One region of the Bacillus sp. THAF10 genome, then DNA from elsewhere that is predicted to be linked to it. Evidence: predicted binding sites of a transcription regulator. Region 1 holds the regulator's gene; the other holds the start of a gene.
What was found. The regulator Rex, encoded in region 1, represses fermentation and respiration genes when NADH is low (regulators of the CRP and FNR family bind a similar motif). The targets are predictions, from matches to a motif close to TTGTGAAATATTTCACAA.
Positions count from the first base shown of each region.

Region 2: FIU87_RS13135 (L-lactate dehydrogenase) is a predicted target of Rex. The motif match lies at 2,362-2,379, and genes of this name have one in related genera.

Region 1 covers NZ_CP045403.1:317,884-325,578, reverse strand. Annotated here, with positions in the region: gene groL (chaperonin GroEL) at 1-1,599, opposite strand, end outside; gene groES (co-chaperone GroES) at 1,689-1,976, opposite strand; gene FIU87_RS01790 (CPBP family intramembrane glutamic endopeptidase) at 2,563-3,306, shown strand; gene FIU87_RS01785 (YdiK family protein) at 3,481-3,681, shown strand; gene tatC (twin-arginine translocase subunit TatC) at 3,706-4,461, opposite strand; gene FIU87_RS01775 (twin-arginine translocase TatA/TatE family subunit) at 4,479-4,658, opposite strand; gene FIU87_RS01770 (redox-sensing transcriptional repressor Rex) at 4,699-5,337, opposite strand; gene FIU87_RS01765 (ABC-F family ATP-binding cassette domain-containing protein) at 5,688-7,634, shown strand; gene FIU87_RS20855 (hypothetical protein) at 7,644-7,695, shown strand, end outside.
Region 2 covers NZ_CP045403.1:2,497,928-2,505,622, forward strand. Annotated here, with positions in the region: gene FIU87_RS13130 (L-lactate permease) at 1-1,246, opposite strand, end outside; gene FIU87_RS13135 (L-lactate dehydrogenase) at 1,290-2,222, opposite strand; gene FIU87_RS13140 (hypothetical protein) at 2,775-3,101, opposite strand; gene FIU87_RS13145 (hypothetical protein) at 3,232-3,681, opposite strand; gene fosB (metallothiol transferase FosB) at 3,985-4,404, opposite strand; gene FIU87_RS13155 (GNAT family N-acetyltransferase) at 4,395-4,883, opposite strand; gene FIU87_RS13160 (kinase) at 4,897-5,517, opposite strand; gene FIU87_RS13165 (GNAT family N-acetyltransferase) at 5,518-6,087, opposite strand; gene FIU87_RS13170 (ABC transporter permease) at 6,103-7,695, opposite strand, start outside.

The sequences.
Region 1 (7,695 bases):
CATGTCAGGCATGCCGCCGCCAGCGTTTTCTTCTGGGATGTCGGCTACTACTGCTTCGGTAGTCAGGAACATCGCAGATACGGAAGCTGCGTTTTGTAGTGCGGAACGAGATACTTTGGTTGGGTCAACGATACCAGCGTCAAGCATGTTTACCCATTCGCCAGTTGCTGCGTTGAAGCCGATTCCTACTTTTTCTTTCTTTAGACGATCTACGATAACAGATCCTTCTAGGCCAGCGTTGTGCGCGATTTGGCGTACAGGCTCTTCCATTGCGCGAAGAACGATGTTCACACCAGTAGCTTCGTCGCCATCTGCTTGGATTTCTGCTACTTTGTTGTAGATGTTTACGAATGCAGTACCACCACCGGCTACGATACCTTCTTCAACAGCAGCACGTGTGGAGTTTAGAGCATCTTCAATGCGAAGTTTGCGCTCTTTTAGTTCTGTTTCAGTAGCTGCACCAACTTTGATTACTGCTACACCGCCAGCAAGTTTAGCTAGGCGCTCTTGTAATTTTTCGCGGTCGAATTCAGAAGTTGTTTCTTCTAATTGCGCACGGATTTGGCCAACACGAGCTTGGATTTCTTCTGTGTTGCCGTGTCCGTTTACCACAGTTGTGTTTTCTTTTGTTACGACGATTTTGTCTGCACGACCTAATTGGCTGATGTTCGCAGATTTAAGGTCAAGGCCTAGTTCTTCTGTGATCACTTCTCCGCCAGTTAGGACAGCGATGTCTTGAAGCATAGCTTTACGACGGTCACCGAATCCAGGAGCTTTTACAGCTACTGCATTGAATGTTCCGCGTAGTTTGTTTACAACAAGTGTTGCTAGTGCTTCGCCTTCTACGTCTTCAGCTATTAGTAACAATGGCTTGCCTTGTTGTACTACTTGCTCAAGAACTGGAAGGATTTCTTGGATGTTCGTGATTTTCTTATCTGTAATTAACACATAAGGGTTTTCAAGAACAGCTTCCATTTTGTCAGAATCTGTTACCATGTATGGAGATGCATATCCACGGTCGAATTGCATACCTTCTACTACTTCAAGCTCTGTTGTGAAGCCTTTAGATTCTTCAAGAGTGATAACGCCGTCGTTACCCACGCGCTCCATTGCTTCTGCGATTAGTTGGCCAACCTCTTCGTCCGCTGCAGAGATAGATGCAACTTGTGCGATGGAAGCTTTGCCTTCGATTGGTTTAGAGATTGTTTTTAATTCTTCAATTGCAACCGCAACCGCTTTTTCAATTCCCTTACGAACGCCCATTGGGTTCGCACCAGCTGTTACGTTCTTTAAGCCTTCGCGGATCATCGCTTGCGCTAGAACTGTTGCAGTTGTTGTACCGTCACCAGCAACATCGTTTGTTTTGCTAGCAACTTCTGCTACAAGCTTTGCACCCATGTTTTCAAAAGAATCTTCTAATTCGATTTCTTTTGCGATGGTTACACCGTCATTTGTGATAAGTGGAGAACCGAATTTTTTCTCAAGAACCACGTTGCGTCCTTTTGGTCCTAATGTTACTTTCACTGCATCAGCTAACTTGTCTACACCGCGTAACATGGAGCGGCGAGCTTCTTCACTGAACTTAATCTCTTTTGCCATAATTGATAGACCTCCTCAGGAAAGTTAAATGTATTTTTGGTTTTTCATTATGAATATGCGCCAGCTGGTCTGTCAGCCGCACGCCTTGATTATTTGCCTACTACTGCAAGTACGTCTGCTTCTTTAAGGATAAGAAGTTCTTTGCCTTCGAATTTCACTTCTGTACCAGCGTATTTAGAGAAGATTACGCTGTCGCCAGCTGCAACTTCAAGTGCTACGCGCTCTCCGCTTTCTAGTACGCGACCTGAACCTACTGCTACTACCTTACCTTCTTGAGGTTTTTCTTTCGCAGAGTCTGGTAATACGATACCACTTGCCGTTTTTTCTTCTGATTGAACAAGCTCAATTACAATGCGATCACCTAATGGCTTTAACATGAAAACAACCTCCTTGGTTTCATAAGTAATGTTTGGTTTATTATTAGCACTCTTACGTCTTGAGTGCTAACACAATTATTATAATAAATAATCTCTTTTCATTTTGCAAGTATCTTTATCTAAAATTTTTTCGACTTTGGAATCCTTTACATTTTTCATAAAAGTACTGTTAAATGCCGCTGTTGATTTCCTCAAATGGCTCCGCGTCCGCGGGGTCTCCAGTCTATCGCTTCAATCCCGGGGGAGTCTACGCCCTTGCTCCAATCAACAGCGAGAAACTACTTCATGACAAGGGGGAGTGGTTGCGAAATTTGTTGTCAGGTGTCGAATGGCCTTTATGTTGCTTCAAATGGCTTAATTAATTGGAAGTTGGATTAATTATGGGTGAAAGTCGCTTAATAAATCGAAAAGTGGATTAATTATGTCCCAAACCCCCTCCATTAATTTCATCACCCTCCCACGAAATCCAAACTCAATCAAAACCCACACGCAAGAAATCAATAATATAGGAAACCTTATCATTATAGGGACATATATATTGTATGGTACAATACGGAAAGTGAATATTGCACAAGAGGAGCTCGTTATGACGAAAAAGTATTGGTATGTCATTATCGTATATGTAGTTATGCAGCTGTCCATAGCTGGGGGAGTTCCGCTGCTTCTGTGGCTTGGTATTGGTGAAGGGATGGAAAACAGAATTCCATATTTGATAGGACTCTGGGCCTTTATCAGTTTTACCTTAGCTGCTATTATTATTTGCTGGATGCTGCGGAAAGAATGGAAACAAGAGGATTTTCGCGGCGAACCGGTTTCGTTGTCGATTACGGTTCTTTGGTCCATGCTTGGTTTTCCAATCGCGCTGATTGGTCAAGCGGTTGCGGCGATGGTTCAGCAGCAGCTGTTTGGGATTGAGCCAGGCTCACAAAATACACAACAAATCATGGGGTTTGTGTCAGCGTTCCCGTTAATGATTTTTGCAGTAGCCGTGGCTGGGCCAATTATGGAGGAGATCATCTTTCGGAAGATCATTTTCGGCGCCATCTATAAGCGCTTCAATTTTGCTGCAGGGTTGGTTGTCAGCTCCCTCCTATTTGCCCTTGTCCATCAAGACTTTAAGCATTTACTTATCTATTTTGTGATGGGCGGGATTTTTGCATTTTTATATGTAAAAACAAAACGGATTATTGTGCCGATTATTGCCCATGTGGGAATGAACTCGTTTGTAGTAATCGTACAATTTGTGTTCCGGGAGGACATTGAACGGTACATGCAGCGGATGGAAGAGATGCAAAACAATCTTCCGCAGTTTATTTCGTTCTTTTTTTAGGCTATGTTACCCGTAATCAACGTTACTGTCGGGCTCTTTTCGTGGAGGAATATATAATGTTGAAGCAATTTTTCTTCGCGTAAATATTAGAAAAAGTCTTAAAGCCGACTTTTTCTTTGTTAGATGCAACAATCTCTGAGAAAAGAGCTTTTTTAAGACTTGGAGGATTATTTGATGAAAATTACACCGTTACGCATGGTTTTCTTTTATTCGATCATGGGGTCCTTGTTTTTGTACCTCGCGATTGCCTCATTAGGGGAAAGCATTTGGGAGTGGCACACGATTTTGTTAATGCTGATTGCCACGTTTGATTTTGGAGTGGCGATCCGCTCATACTTGCTTCATAAAAAAATAAAAGAGATCCAAAGAAAATAGGCTCACACCTCTTAGGGTGCGAGCCTATTTTTGATTTAATTCCTGTTCCATTAATGCTTCTGCTTTCTTTGCTTTTCGGTAAGCCGTACGCGAGATGACGATGCTTATTTCATATAGAACAAAGAGCGGGACTGTGACCATCAGATGAGAGATTAATTCTGGTGGTGTAATCAGTCCGCCAATGACCAATAGAGCGAAATAAGCGAATTTACGGATTCGTACGAGCAAGTCAGGTGTGATCAGGCCAAGTCTTGTTAAGAACATCACAATGACTGGCATTTGAAACAGCAGCCCAAATGGAAGGGTGAGCTGAAACAAGAATTGAAAGTATTCATTAATTCCAATAACCTGATTAATGTCTAAGCGGTCTGCCAGTCTTCCCATAAAGTCGACAACAAATGGAAAGAGGATAAAGTATGAAAAAGCTAGTCCACTTATAAACAGGATGATGGAAATAGGGATATAACTTAAGGTTACACGGCGCTCTTTTTCGTATAGTCCTGGACTGATGAAGCTCCAGAGCTGAAAAAGGGTCACCGGAAACGTGATGATAAAGGCGATGATAAAGGCAAATTGCATGAAGATTTTGATGGGATCTGTCATGCGAAAGGCATTCATCGTCAGCTCTTTCGCTTCGTTGGTGTTTTGTAAGTATACGATAATCGGTTCGGCGAGTAAGAAGCCACCGATGGCCGACACGAAAAAGAAGGATACCACCAGGATGATTCTTTTTCGAAGCTCACCTATATGGTCATAAACCGACATTTCTCTATCTGGCATATATGTTCATCCTTACATTACTTCGTTTCTTCTTTTTTCTCTTTATCGTCGTCATCGGCCAATCCTTTTGTCGCGTTCTTGAATTCACGCAACGTATTCCCGGCAGCTTTCCCTAGCTGTGGTAACTTGCTTGGTCCGAAGATTAATAGTGCTACAAATACAATAAGTAAGAGGCTTCCCATTCCTAATGAACCCATTTTTGACACCTCCTCGAAATATTCTTATTCTACAACTTTTTTACTCGCTTGGATAGTGCTTGAGAAAATATACCAATGATTGGAGTTCCACCGCTAAATCGATGTGATGGATGCGAATGTTTTCCGGTACATTGATACGTGCTGGTGTAAAGTTCAGTATGCCCTTTACGCCCTTTTTTACAAGTCTATCCGCAATAGGCTGCGCAACAGGAGCCGGAACCGTCAAGATGGCTACCGTCACATTGTCTGGCAAGTGTACTTCCATATCGTCTAAATGATAAACAGGGACCCCACCGATCTCCGAGCCGATTTTGGACTCGTCCACATCGAAGGCCGTCACTATTTTCGTATTATTGTTTTTCATAAAATTATAATGTAGGAAGGCGGTTCCTAAATTACCTACACCTATTAGAGTAACATATGTTAATTCGTCTTGGTCGAGCGTTTTCCTGAAAAAAGTTAACAAATATTGAACATTATAGCCATAGCCTTTTTTTCCAAGAGCGCCAAAATAACTGAAGTCTCTGCGGATGGTTGCCGAATCGACCTTTACTGCTTCACTAAGCTCTGCCGAGGAAACTCGTTGTTTTCCTGAAGCATGCAAATTTTGAATAAAACGGTAATAAAGAGGCAGTCTTTTTGCTGTTGCCTGTGGTATTTTCCATTGTTCGTTATTCATATTACTCCCCCATTTGTACGACACGTTTGCTCTTAATTCTATTCTATCACGTTACGAAAACGATTACATTTCTATCTTTTTAGACTTTGTTAAAAGTGATTATACTTTTATATGAAGTTTCTAGTTGTTGATTGTAGCAAAGGCGGAGACTCCTGCGGGAATGAAGGGATTGACAGGAGACCCCACAGGGCGATAGCCCGAGGAGGTTCCTGCATCGCCCCGCGGACGCGGAGTCATTTGCAGAAATCAACAACGTAGTTTGAACAGAGCCTTTTCATAAAAACCCCAATATCTTGATGTTAACTAAGAAGAAGGATAAACTTATCTTAGAATTGCTTGAGGTGAAAAGGATGATTATTTTACAAGTAAATCAGCTATCGAAATATTTCGGTGCTGACCTTATTTTATCGAATATAAAACTAGAAGTACAATCGAAAGATAGAATTGCCTTGGTTGGACGCAATGGGGCCGGTAAATCTACTCTACTTAAAATCATATCCAATCAGCTTTCCTTTGATTCAGGGGAGCTTATTAAACCAAAAGGAGTCTCCATTGGCTATTTAGCTCAGGATACGGGCTTGCAGACGGAGCGCTCGATTTGGGATGAAATGCTGACGGTGTTTACGGAGCTTCGTGAGCTTGAAGGCAAGATGCGCGAGCTTGAGGCAAATATGGGGGACCCTGCTTATTTTGATGATCAGGCCCGCTATGTACGTGTGCTGAAGGAGTATGACGAGGTGCAGGAGTCCTTTAAGCAGCGTGGGGGCTTTCAATATGAAGCAGACATCCGCTCTGTTTTGCATGGGTTACGTTTTTCAGAATTTGATTATGACACGCCGATTGAGACATTGAGTGGTGGGCAGCGCACTCGTCTTGCGCTTGCAAAGCTTCTATTAACAAAGCCAGATCTGTTGATTTTGGATGAGCCAACCAACCACCTTGACATCGACACGCTTTCTTGGCTCGAAAGCTACCTGCAGGGCTACCCAGGTGCGTTGCTGATTGTTTCGCATGATCGCTACTTCTTGGACAAAGTGGTGACAACCGTTTATGAGATTTCTAGAAAAAAATCAACGAAATTCATCGGAAACTATAGCAAGTATTTAGAGCTAAAAGCAGAGCAGTATGAACGGGATATGAAGTCCTTTGAAAAGCAGCAGGATGAGATTGCGAAGCTGCAGGATTTTGTGGCCCGTAATTTAGCGAGAGCTTCCACCACGAAAAGGGCCCAAAGCCGCCGAAAGCAGCTCGAAAAGATGGAAGTTATGGAGCGTCCAAAAGGAGACGAAAAATCCGCTTCGATTATGTTTGATATTGATAGACAAAGTGGAAATGATGTTTTAAAAATAAAAGATTTAGCTGTTTCTTATGATGCGACCCCTATTTTTCGACATGTGGCGATGAGCCTATCACGCGGGGATAGTGTCGCACTTGTTGGTCCGAACGGAATTGGAAAGTCGACCTTATTAAAAACACTTGTCGGGAAGTTAAAGCCACTTGCTGGCGAGTATGGTTTTGGTGCCAATGTGAGCATCAGTTATTATGACCAGCAGCAAGCAGACCTGACCTCCAATAAAACCGTGCTAGCAGAGCTTTGGGATCAATATCCAAACAAGGTGGAAAAAGAAATCCGTACCGTGCTCGGTAACTTTCTTTTTTCAGGAGATGATGTGTTAAAGCCAGTGTCCACTTTGAGCGGTGGGGAAAAGGCACGGCTTGCGCTGTCGAAATTGATGATGGAGCGCTCCAATGTGCTCATACTGGATGAGCCTACCAACCATTTGGATTTAGACAGCAAAGAAATTTTAGAAAACGCCTTAATTGATTTTCCTGGTACGATTCTATTTGTCTCGCATGATCGTTATTTTATTAACCGTCTTGCAACCAAGGTCTATGAATTAAGTACAGATGGAGCCAATGAATATTTAGGCGACTATGATTATTATGTCGAAAAGAAAGAAGAAGCCGAGGAGCTTGCGCGATTGGAGACAGAAGCCGCTAGCGCAAAGGCGAATCCTTCAAAGGCTGTTGCCTCTTCTGACACGAAGGAAAAGCTTAGCTATGAGCAGGAAAAAGAATTGAAGAAACAAGAACGCCAACGCCAGCGCCGAGTAGAAGAAATAGAAAAAGCGATGGAAGAGCTAGAAAAGAAGATGGAGTATAACGAAAGCCAGTTATGCTTACCCGAAGTGTATCAAGACCATGAACAGGTGCTAGCTTTAAATACCGAAAACGAAGAGCTTCAGGAAAAGCTTCTCTCCTTCATGGAGGAATGGGAAGCACTTGTTTCAGAATAGGAGAACAGTATGAACCGTCCATTTGCGATCATCCTACTAGTTGTCATTATCATCAACACCA
Region 2 (7,695 bases), 1.9 Mb from region 1:
CTGTCATCGCCACCGCCTCCCCTAAAGCAGTTGTCATTCCAGCATAGGTCATAAGCTTGGCAATTCCAAGTATTGCACAGATCATCAAAATCGGTATACTGAATTCCTTCAAGGTCTTCCCAAGGAGTTGAAAGCCTTCTTTTCCATCAATCGTCTTGGTCGTGAGAATCGTCGTCAAGGCTGCCAATAAAATGGCTGTTCCTGTAGCTCCAATTATGTCAATGCTCACCGAGATTGAGGAGCCAGGGATCACGCCACTCAAAAGGGAAAAGTGGAAGATCGCTTCCTCTGCAAACAATCCTTTAAATATCGGCAGACTCCAGATCATGATGAAGAGTGTAAGTAAGTAAAATGGAGACCAGGCTTTCACCACTTCACCGATTGAATATGTTTCTACTTTTCTTTCATTTCCTTCAAAGAGGAAAATGTTTTTCGGCTGCCATTTTTTCAAGAATAAGGCTAGTACACCCATTGTGAGTAATGAAGGGATGATATCGGCTAATTCCGGTCCAATCGTGACCGTGATTAGCGCTTGTGTGACCGTATACGTCGAAGAAGTTACCAGAATAGCAGGTAAGATTTCCTTGATCCCCTTAATGCCGTCCATCAGCCAGATCAATAAAAAGGGAATCGTAAAATTGATGATTGGTAGAGTGAAAACTGTCAACGTTGATACCTTCATGGAAGTTACATTCTCAAGTTCAAAAGCATCGATGATCCCGACCGGAATTCCGATTGCCCCGAACGCACCGGATGCCCCGTTGGCAATCAGACAGAGCATGGCTGCCTCCAGGGGCTTAAAGCCAAGTGATACAAGAAGGACCGCACAAATGGCAATCGGTACACCGAAGCCGGCAGCACCTTCTAGGAATGCATTAAAGCAGAAACCGATGAGAAGGAGCTGCAGGCGTTGATCGGGTGAAATTCCGGCAATGCTTCCTCTCAGTACGTCGAATTTACCGGATTTCACCGCAATTTTGTACAGCCAAACTGCCATCACAATGATATAGCCGATCGGCCATACGCCAAGGACCGCTCCTTGTACGATGCTTCCCAGGGATTCCCCGATAGGAAGCTTAAATATGAAGAGAGCAATAAGCAACGTCACACCCAGGTTCAAAAGCGCGGCATAAATTCCTTTCATTTTAAACAACGTAAGGCTCAGGAGGAATAAAAAGATTGGGATCGCCGCCACTAAGGCTGTCATACCAAGATTATTAAACGGGTTAAAACTTTCTGCAAGCATGGTAAAAGACTCCTTTTTTGTGAAAAATCTATGGATGTTTTACTTAGTTCCAAACTTGATTCTTGATGTTTTTCAAGGTCTGAACTGACGCGGCAAACCTCTCATTCTCCTCTTCATTCAGGGACAGTTCAATTACTTTTTCAATTCCTTGACGGTGAAGGACACTTGGAACCCCGATGTACACATCCTCCATCCCATACTCTCCATCGAGCATCGCTCCGACTGGGAGGATTACATGCTCATTCTTGAGAATCGCTTTGGTAATTCTCGCCAATCCCATCGCAATTCCGTAATACGTAGCGCCTTTCATTTCGATGATCCGGTAAGCCGCATCTCGCACCTCTTGGGCAATCTCACGTTTTCTTTCCTCAGAAAGCTTTGGAGCAATGTGTGTGCCCGAAATATTGGCGGAACTCCAAACAGGAAGCTGGGAATCACCGTGCTCTCCGATGATGTATCCGTGCACACTCGTTGGGGCTGTCCCAAACTCCTTCCCGAGTAAATGACGGAATCTTGCGGTGTCAAGCACCGTTCCGCTTCCTATCACACGTTCTTTCGGCAGGCCGGAGAATTTCCATGTTGCATAAGCCAATATATCAACTGGATTCGTAGCGACTATGAAAATGCCATTGAAACCTGATTTCATAATTTCCCCTACTATGCTTTCAAAGATTTTCACGTTTTTACTAACAAGATCAAGACGGGTTTCACCGGGCTTCTGGGCTGCGCCGGCACAAATCACCACTATCGCTGCATCTTCACAGTCTTGATACGTTCCATAGCGGATCGTCATGGAACTCGGTGCATACACCACTCCATGATCGAGGTCCATCACATCCCCACGCGCTTTCCCTTCATTCAAGTCCACCAGAACCAATTCATCACTCAACCCCTGATTCATCAAAGAATACGCATAACTTGACCCTACCGCTCCTGTTCCAACCAATACAATTTTGTTTCCTAATGTCACACTCATGGTTCGTACCTCCGTTGCTGATCAGATTTGCGAAAAACTTCACATCGATGATAACTCACTTGTATGTGAAATATTTCACATACAATAATAAAAAAATAAAGATAAAAGCAAATTGCTCAAAAAATAAAAAATAAGTTGTTTGTGAAGTGTTTCACAAACTTATTATAAGCCACTTTTTTCTAATAGGCAACCTATTACAGGAAAATTTTTGATTATAATTGAAAGTTTTTTGGAAATCGCTTGCCTGCAAGCTTTTTAATTAACTCAGAGGGAATAATTGAAAATTATTTTGAAGGTGAAATATCTGAGGAGCAGTTGAATGAATGGTCAAATGAATGAGATGTCAATTATACTTTCAGATTTACAGAGAACGTTTTTAAAAGTTCTGTAGTTCTAGTACGATTATCTACACCGCATTAGCGGTGCTTTTATATTCTCCAGAATATTGACCAAATAAACGAAAAGGAAGCATTTTTAAATAAACGCCCCCGATTGTTGAAGATCGCTCTGGTACATCCACGGAGTAAAATATTCTAGATAAGCCCGTTTAGTTTAGGAATTTAAAAATGATTTTACCTTATCATTAAAGACATTTTCTTCAAACCATTCGTAAATTTCGTCCTCAGTTTTTTCTCTACGTTTAGCTTCATTTTCATCTTCTGTATAATTATATTCATCATCTATTCGTGCCCTCGCTTCTGAGATTTTTAATATCTTTTCAGTGAATTCTAATAATTTCTTTTTCTCTATTTCATTTTCAAAATCCATTCTTTCAAAAACAGTTGAATTTACATCATCTAATAAAGATATTCCTTTAAAAAGAAAATACATTGCAGCATAAAGTTTTCGTTCTTCTAATTCTATAAATTTTATTACCATAAGTGCTCACCTCGTTACAATTTTTCAAGCTGATCGATTAACTACCAAATTTTTTATAAAAGTAAGAGTGACGACTTACCTAACAATCGCTCCAGATTATTGATTAAAAAAAACCTATAAAAATTCAACTCTAATAATTTTCAATTGTTGTAACACCATACTCAGTAACTAATATCCGATGCGATAATTCTTCCAGCCAATTTTTTTCATTAAGTTTCATTATTCCATACTCATATTGATATGTACGGCTTCCAATATTGATTTTAATGTGCTTTGGATTTTCTAAGACATTTCGAATGGATTCCTGATACCATTGTTGTACAGGGATTCTATATAATTCAAGAACATCTCCTACCTCCATATACTTATCTATATAAGTCCAGAAGTCCTTGTTGCCCAATCCCCTTGCTTCATATAAATATGGCAACGTTAAAATTTCTTGAACTATTTTAGTCCAATATGAATCTAAATCAAGAACAAAGAAGCTCAATCCATTTTCAAAAAAACCGCCATTATTTTCTTCAATTTCCTTTGGAATATTAAAGGGCTTTGTTGAGGCTAAAAACTGAATTTCAGACAAAGTACCACTTCCTTTTTAACAACAATTATTTCCTCGCTATTCAGTTATACTGCACGTTCGATTATAACTACTTTCACAAAAATACTTCATAAACGAGAGCTATTAACATAACTACTATTTAGGACAGTTTTTCCTTCACAATAACCATTGATAATTGTAAGTTAATACTCCAAAAATTGCCCCAAACGCTAAATCAAAAGCTGAACCAAACACTATCCCAGTAACTTCTGACTTCTTTTGATTTTTGTTACTCTCATCAATTAACGTTCCTCACAATTTAACAAGATTTCACAAACTAATATGTCAATCAAAAATCTCTATATGCCTTTTCTGCCTGTAGTAGTCCAGTCTATCCTGCAGGGTCCCAGTATGAAACTCGAATTTATGGCCATCGGGATCGGTAAAATAGATAGACTGCTTGTCTCTCTCATCTCTTGGCCGGCCGTTTAAAAGATTTACTCGACAGGATAGCAAGTGTTCATACATCCCTTTGAAATCGGACTCGTCTATACTAAATGCGATATGAGTGTAGGATTCATGGATCTCTTTTCTAGGAATCTCTTTTTCTTCATTTAGTGCTAGCCACATTCCATTTAGGTCAAAGTATGCAGTAGTTTTTCCTTTCACAAGAAGCTTTGCACCGAACACCTTTTGATAGAAAGCGATAGAGGTTTCAAGATTCGAGACAGAGAATAACAAATGGTTTATCCCCTTTATTTGCATTGTTCCTCCTCCGTTTTCACCATGGTGATAAATTCAACCGTACCTTTATGAAATGTATCCTTCTTCTTAAAGCCTAATTCCTCATATAAGTGGGTAGCTCTTTTATTAAATGAAGCGACCGTTAATCTTAATGGAGAACCAAGCTCAATTTTCTGTACCTGGTCCAATACATGTTGACAAAACAAAACTCCATGTCCTTTTCCAACGAGTTTCGGATTCATTCCAAGTCCGATATCTGTGGCTACTTCCTTATAGATTCCAAGTGGATGCCCAGCCGGTACCCTTGCAGCTTCCCCTATGCAGAAAAAACCTATTATTTCATCCTCTTCATTTAAAAAACATCGATAATTCCCGTTCATCATCTCAAAAATATTCTCTTCCGTCACATCATTATTATAAAAATCGTATGGTATTTCATATTTCCACATCAATATGTTTTCAGCGTGTTCTTTCGTCATTTCCTTAAAAATAAGCTTCACTTTTATCACCACTTTAGTTGATTATGTAATCCGCATGTTTCAACGGTTTTTCTGTTCGAAGGTAAAATTCTTCTCCTGGCCAATAGCGTCTATTGTATTTATCTAATCTTGCTTGGTAATCGCCTATATAAGAATCTCTTTCTAAGACTCTTTGATACCTTACTTGTCTTGGAATATCCAAATAAATAGTACAATCATAGAACTCTCTCCACTCTTTTCTTTGCAGGAAAACACCTTCAATAATTACCAGACTTTTGGGAGAGATGGACCTTTTGATTGGTTTAATGCTGTCTGTAGCAGATTCATAATACGGGAGGGTCACTGTGTTGCTTTGAGTGTATAATGGCTCAAATAATTGTTTAGTAAGCTGACCTACATCCCACTGCAAAAAGTAATACTCATACCATTCCTCTTTACCGGTTTGGTACCTGTTCCTTCTTGGTACAATATAGTCATCGATATGCAAAACAAAAGTGTTCATTCCTTTATTTTGAAGTGCTTGGATAAGTGTTTTAGAAAAAGTTGTTTTTCCAGCCCCACTTAATCCGTCGATTGCCACAATATATGGGCTTCCGCTAGTTTGGTTAGCAAAATATCTTTCTGACAGTATCTCTTTTATTTGAAATTCTCCCATTCAAAGTCCTCTTCTACTATAATATTCTTGTAACAACCCATAAACATCACAATCCTTATACTCACCCTTATAGTTACGAATCATATGTTTAATGGTTCCCTCTTTTTCCATTCCTGCTTTTCGCATAATTCTCCCTGATGCAGGATTGTCCGTATTATGTGCAGCGGATATTTTGTGAACATTCATTTCTATAAACCCAAATTTCATTACTGCCTTTAACGCCTCTGTCCCATAGCCCTGATTCCACCAGCTGGGACCAATCGAGTACCCGACCTCACAGTTTCCAGTATCCTCTTCAAAGTCATAGAGGTCAATTTCCCCGATAAGCTCTCCACTTACTTTTAGCTCGATCGCCCAATAGCAAAAAGAAGTAGTTTCATAACTTTTAACAATCTTTGCTATTCTATTTTCTGTTTCTGTCCATTTCTTATGTGGCGCACTCACTCTGTTGTCTGCTACCCTGGTATCTGATAGCCAGTGATGAAAGGCCGCCCCTGTATCGGATAGAGTAAACTTTCTCAATAGCAATCGTTCTGTTTCTATGTCAGGTGATCCTTTAAATGTTAGCATGGTGTGTCCTTTCCGTTAGTCAAACCTAATCATAAAACCAGGTCCTGTATGATTATTTCTAAATAGAAAATTAAAGTTTTCTATAGACTCTGGTACTGAATATTCTAGTACTGCGCGGATTTTCCCATCTTTATTTCCCCATAAGAGCTCTTTCTCATCCCAACCTTTTGCTTCTAATACTGTTACTTCGACTGGCCAATATTTTTCTCCTTCAGCTATAATCAAAAAGTCTCTTTTTAATGTCATTGCATATAAGGTATGTTCTTCTAAAATCTCAAACGAAAACTCAATGGCAATATTTTTCATTCCCGCATCATTAGGACGTTGGCTCTCTACTTCTAAAGCAGAATAATCCAAGACCTTTTTCATGGTAGTGTCTAAGGAGGATTGTGATGAATGAAAATCCAATGAGTATTCTATTTGGTCTTCATTGGCGTCTTCAGTTTCATACGTTTTTTCATGAACATCTTTTACAGATTCTTTCTTTATAATAGTTCCGGAAGTTGGACTATAAGACGTGCTAATTTCTTCGCTACTACTAGCAACCTCCATATTTGGGATGATCCTTATCATAATAAACACGAATGTGAGAAAGAAGATAGTTGAGGTTAAAATTAAGGTCCATTTCAAACGTTTTTCAACCATTTTTCGATGCGAAATGCTTCCGTGCATCCCTTGATTAGGTACAATGTTTACTGCTTTTTCCGCTGGCAGAATCGTTCCCATCAAACCTATAGTTATCGGAATTATTCCTGTTGCTAAAATGATGCTGAAGCTTTCGGACGGAAGCTCTCCGTAAAAAATAATGATTAATCCAATTGATAAAGAAAGTCCCAAGCATGCCGCAAATATGCCACTGAATAGACCCTCCGCTAATATAAGTTTTCGTATACTCCACCTTCGCCAGCCTAGCGCTTGTAATAACGAAATTTCTTCTTGTCTTTCCGATACATTTTGCCACATAATTTCAGACGTTGTTAGAATGGCAATGATTAATGCAATAATGATTGCTGTGTAATGCATAGGTCCAATTTCCAAAGCAACATATTCACCAAGTATGGAAGTGTACATGATTCCTCTTAGTCTAAAAGTGATATATAGAAAAAATGCTAAGAGTGCTGTGGGTAAACTAATGGAAATTACAGACAAAATACTCCGCTTCCACTTTCCTACAAAATGATTGAAGGCCATTCCGTATATTCCCTTTGCTTGGACTAAGCGTTTACTTACAATAGATATTTCCCCTTGACGCATCGCTTCGTAGGGCGATATTTCTTGAATAAGTACTATAGGAATGATTGCACCTAGCAAATAGACAAGGAGCCCGAATATTCCTGTAAAAACAAACCTGTTAAGGTTAATCACAGAGTCGCTCGACAAATAAATGATGCCCATCATCATCCAGGAAGTGAATGCAACAAACGCTCCAATAATACTAGATTCAGAAAGCAGTAACCATCGTAACTGACTTGGCCTCCAGCCAATGGCAAGTAATACAGCAAATTCTTTTCTTCTCGCAAGAAGGTGGACAATCCCAGATGACCATACATACACAACCGCTACTGCAATAACACTAGCAAGAATGCCAACATAACCTATCTTGGTTTC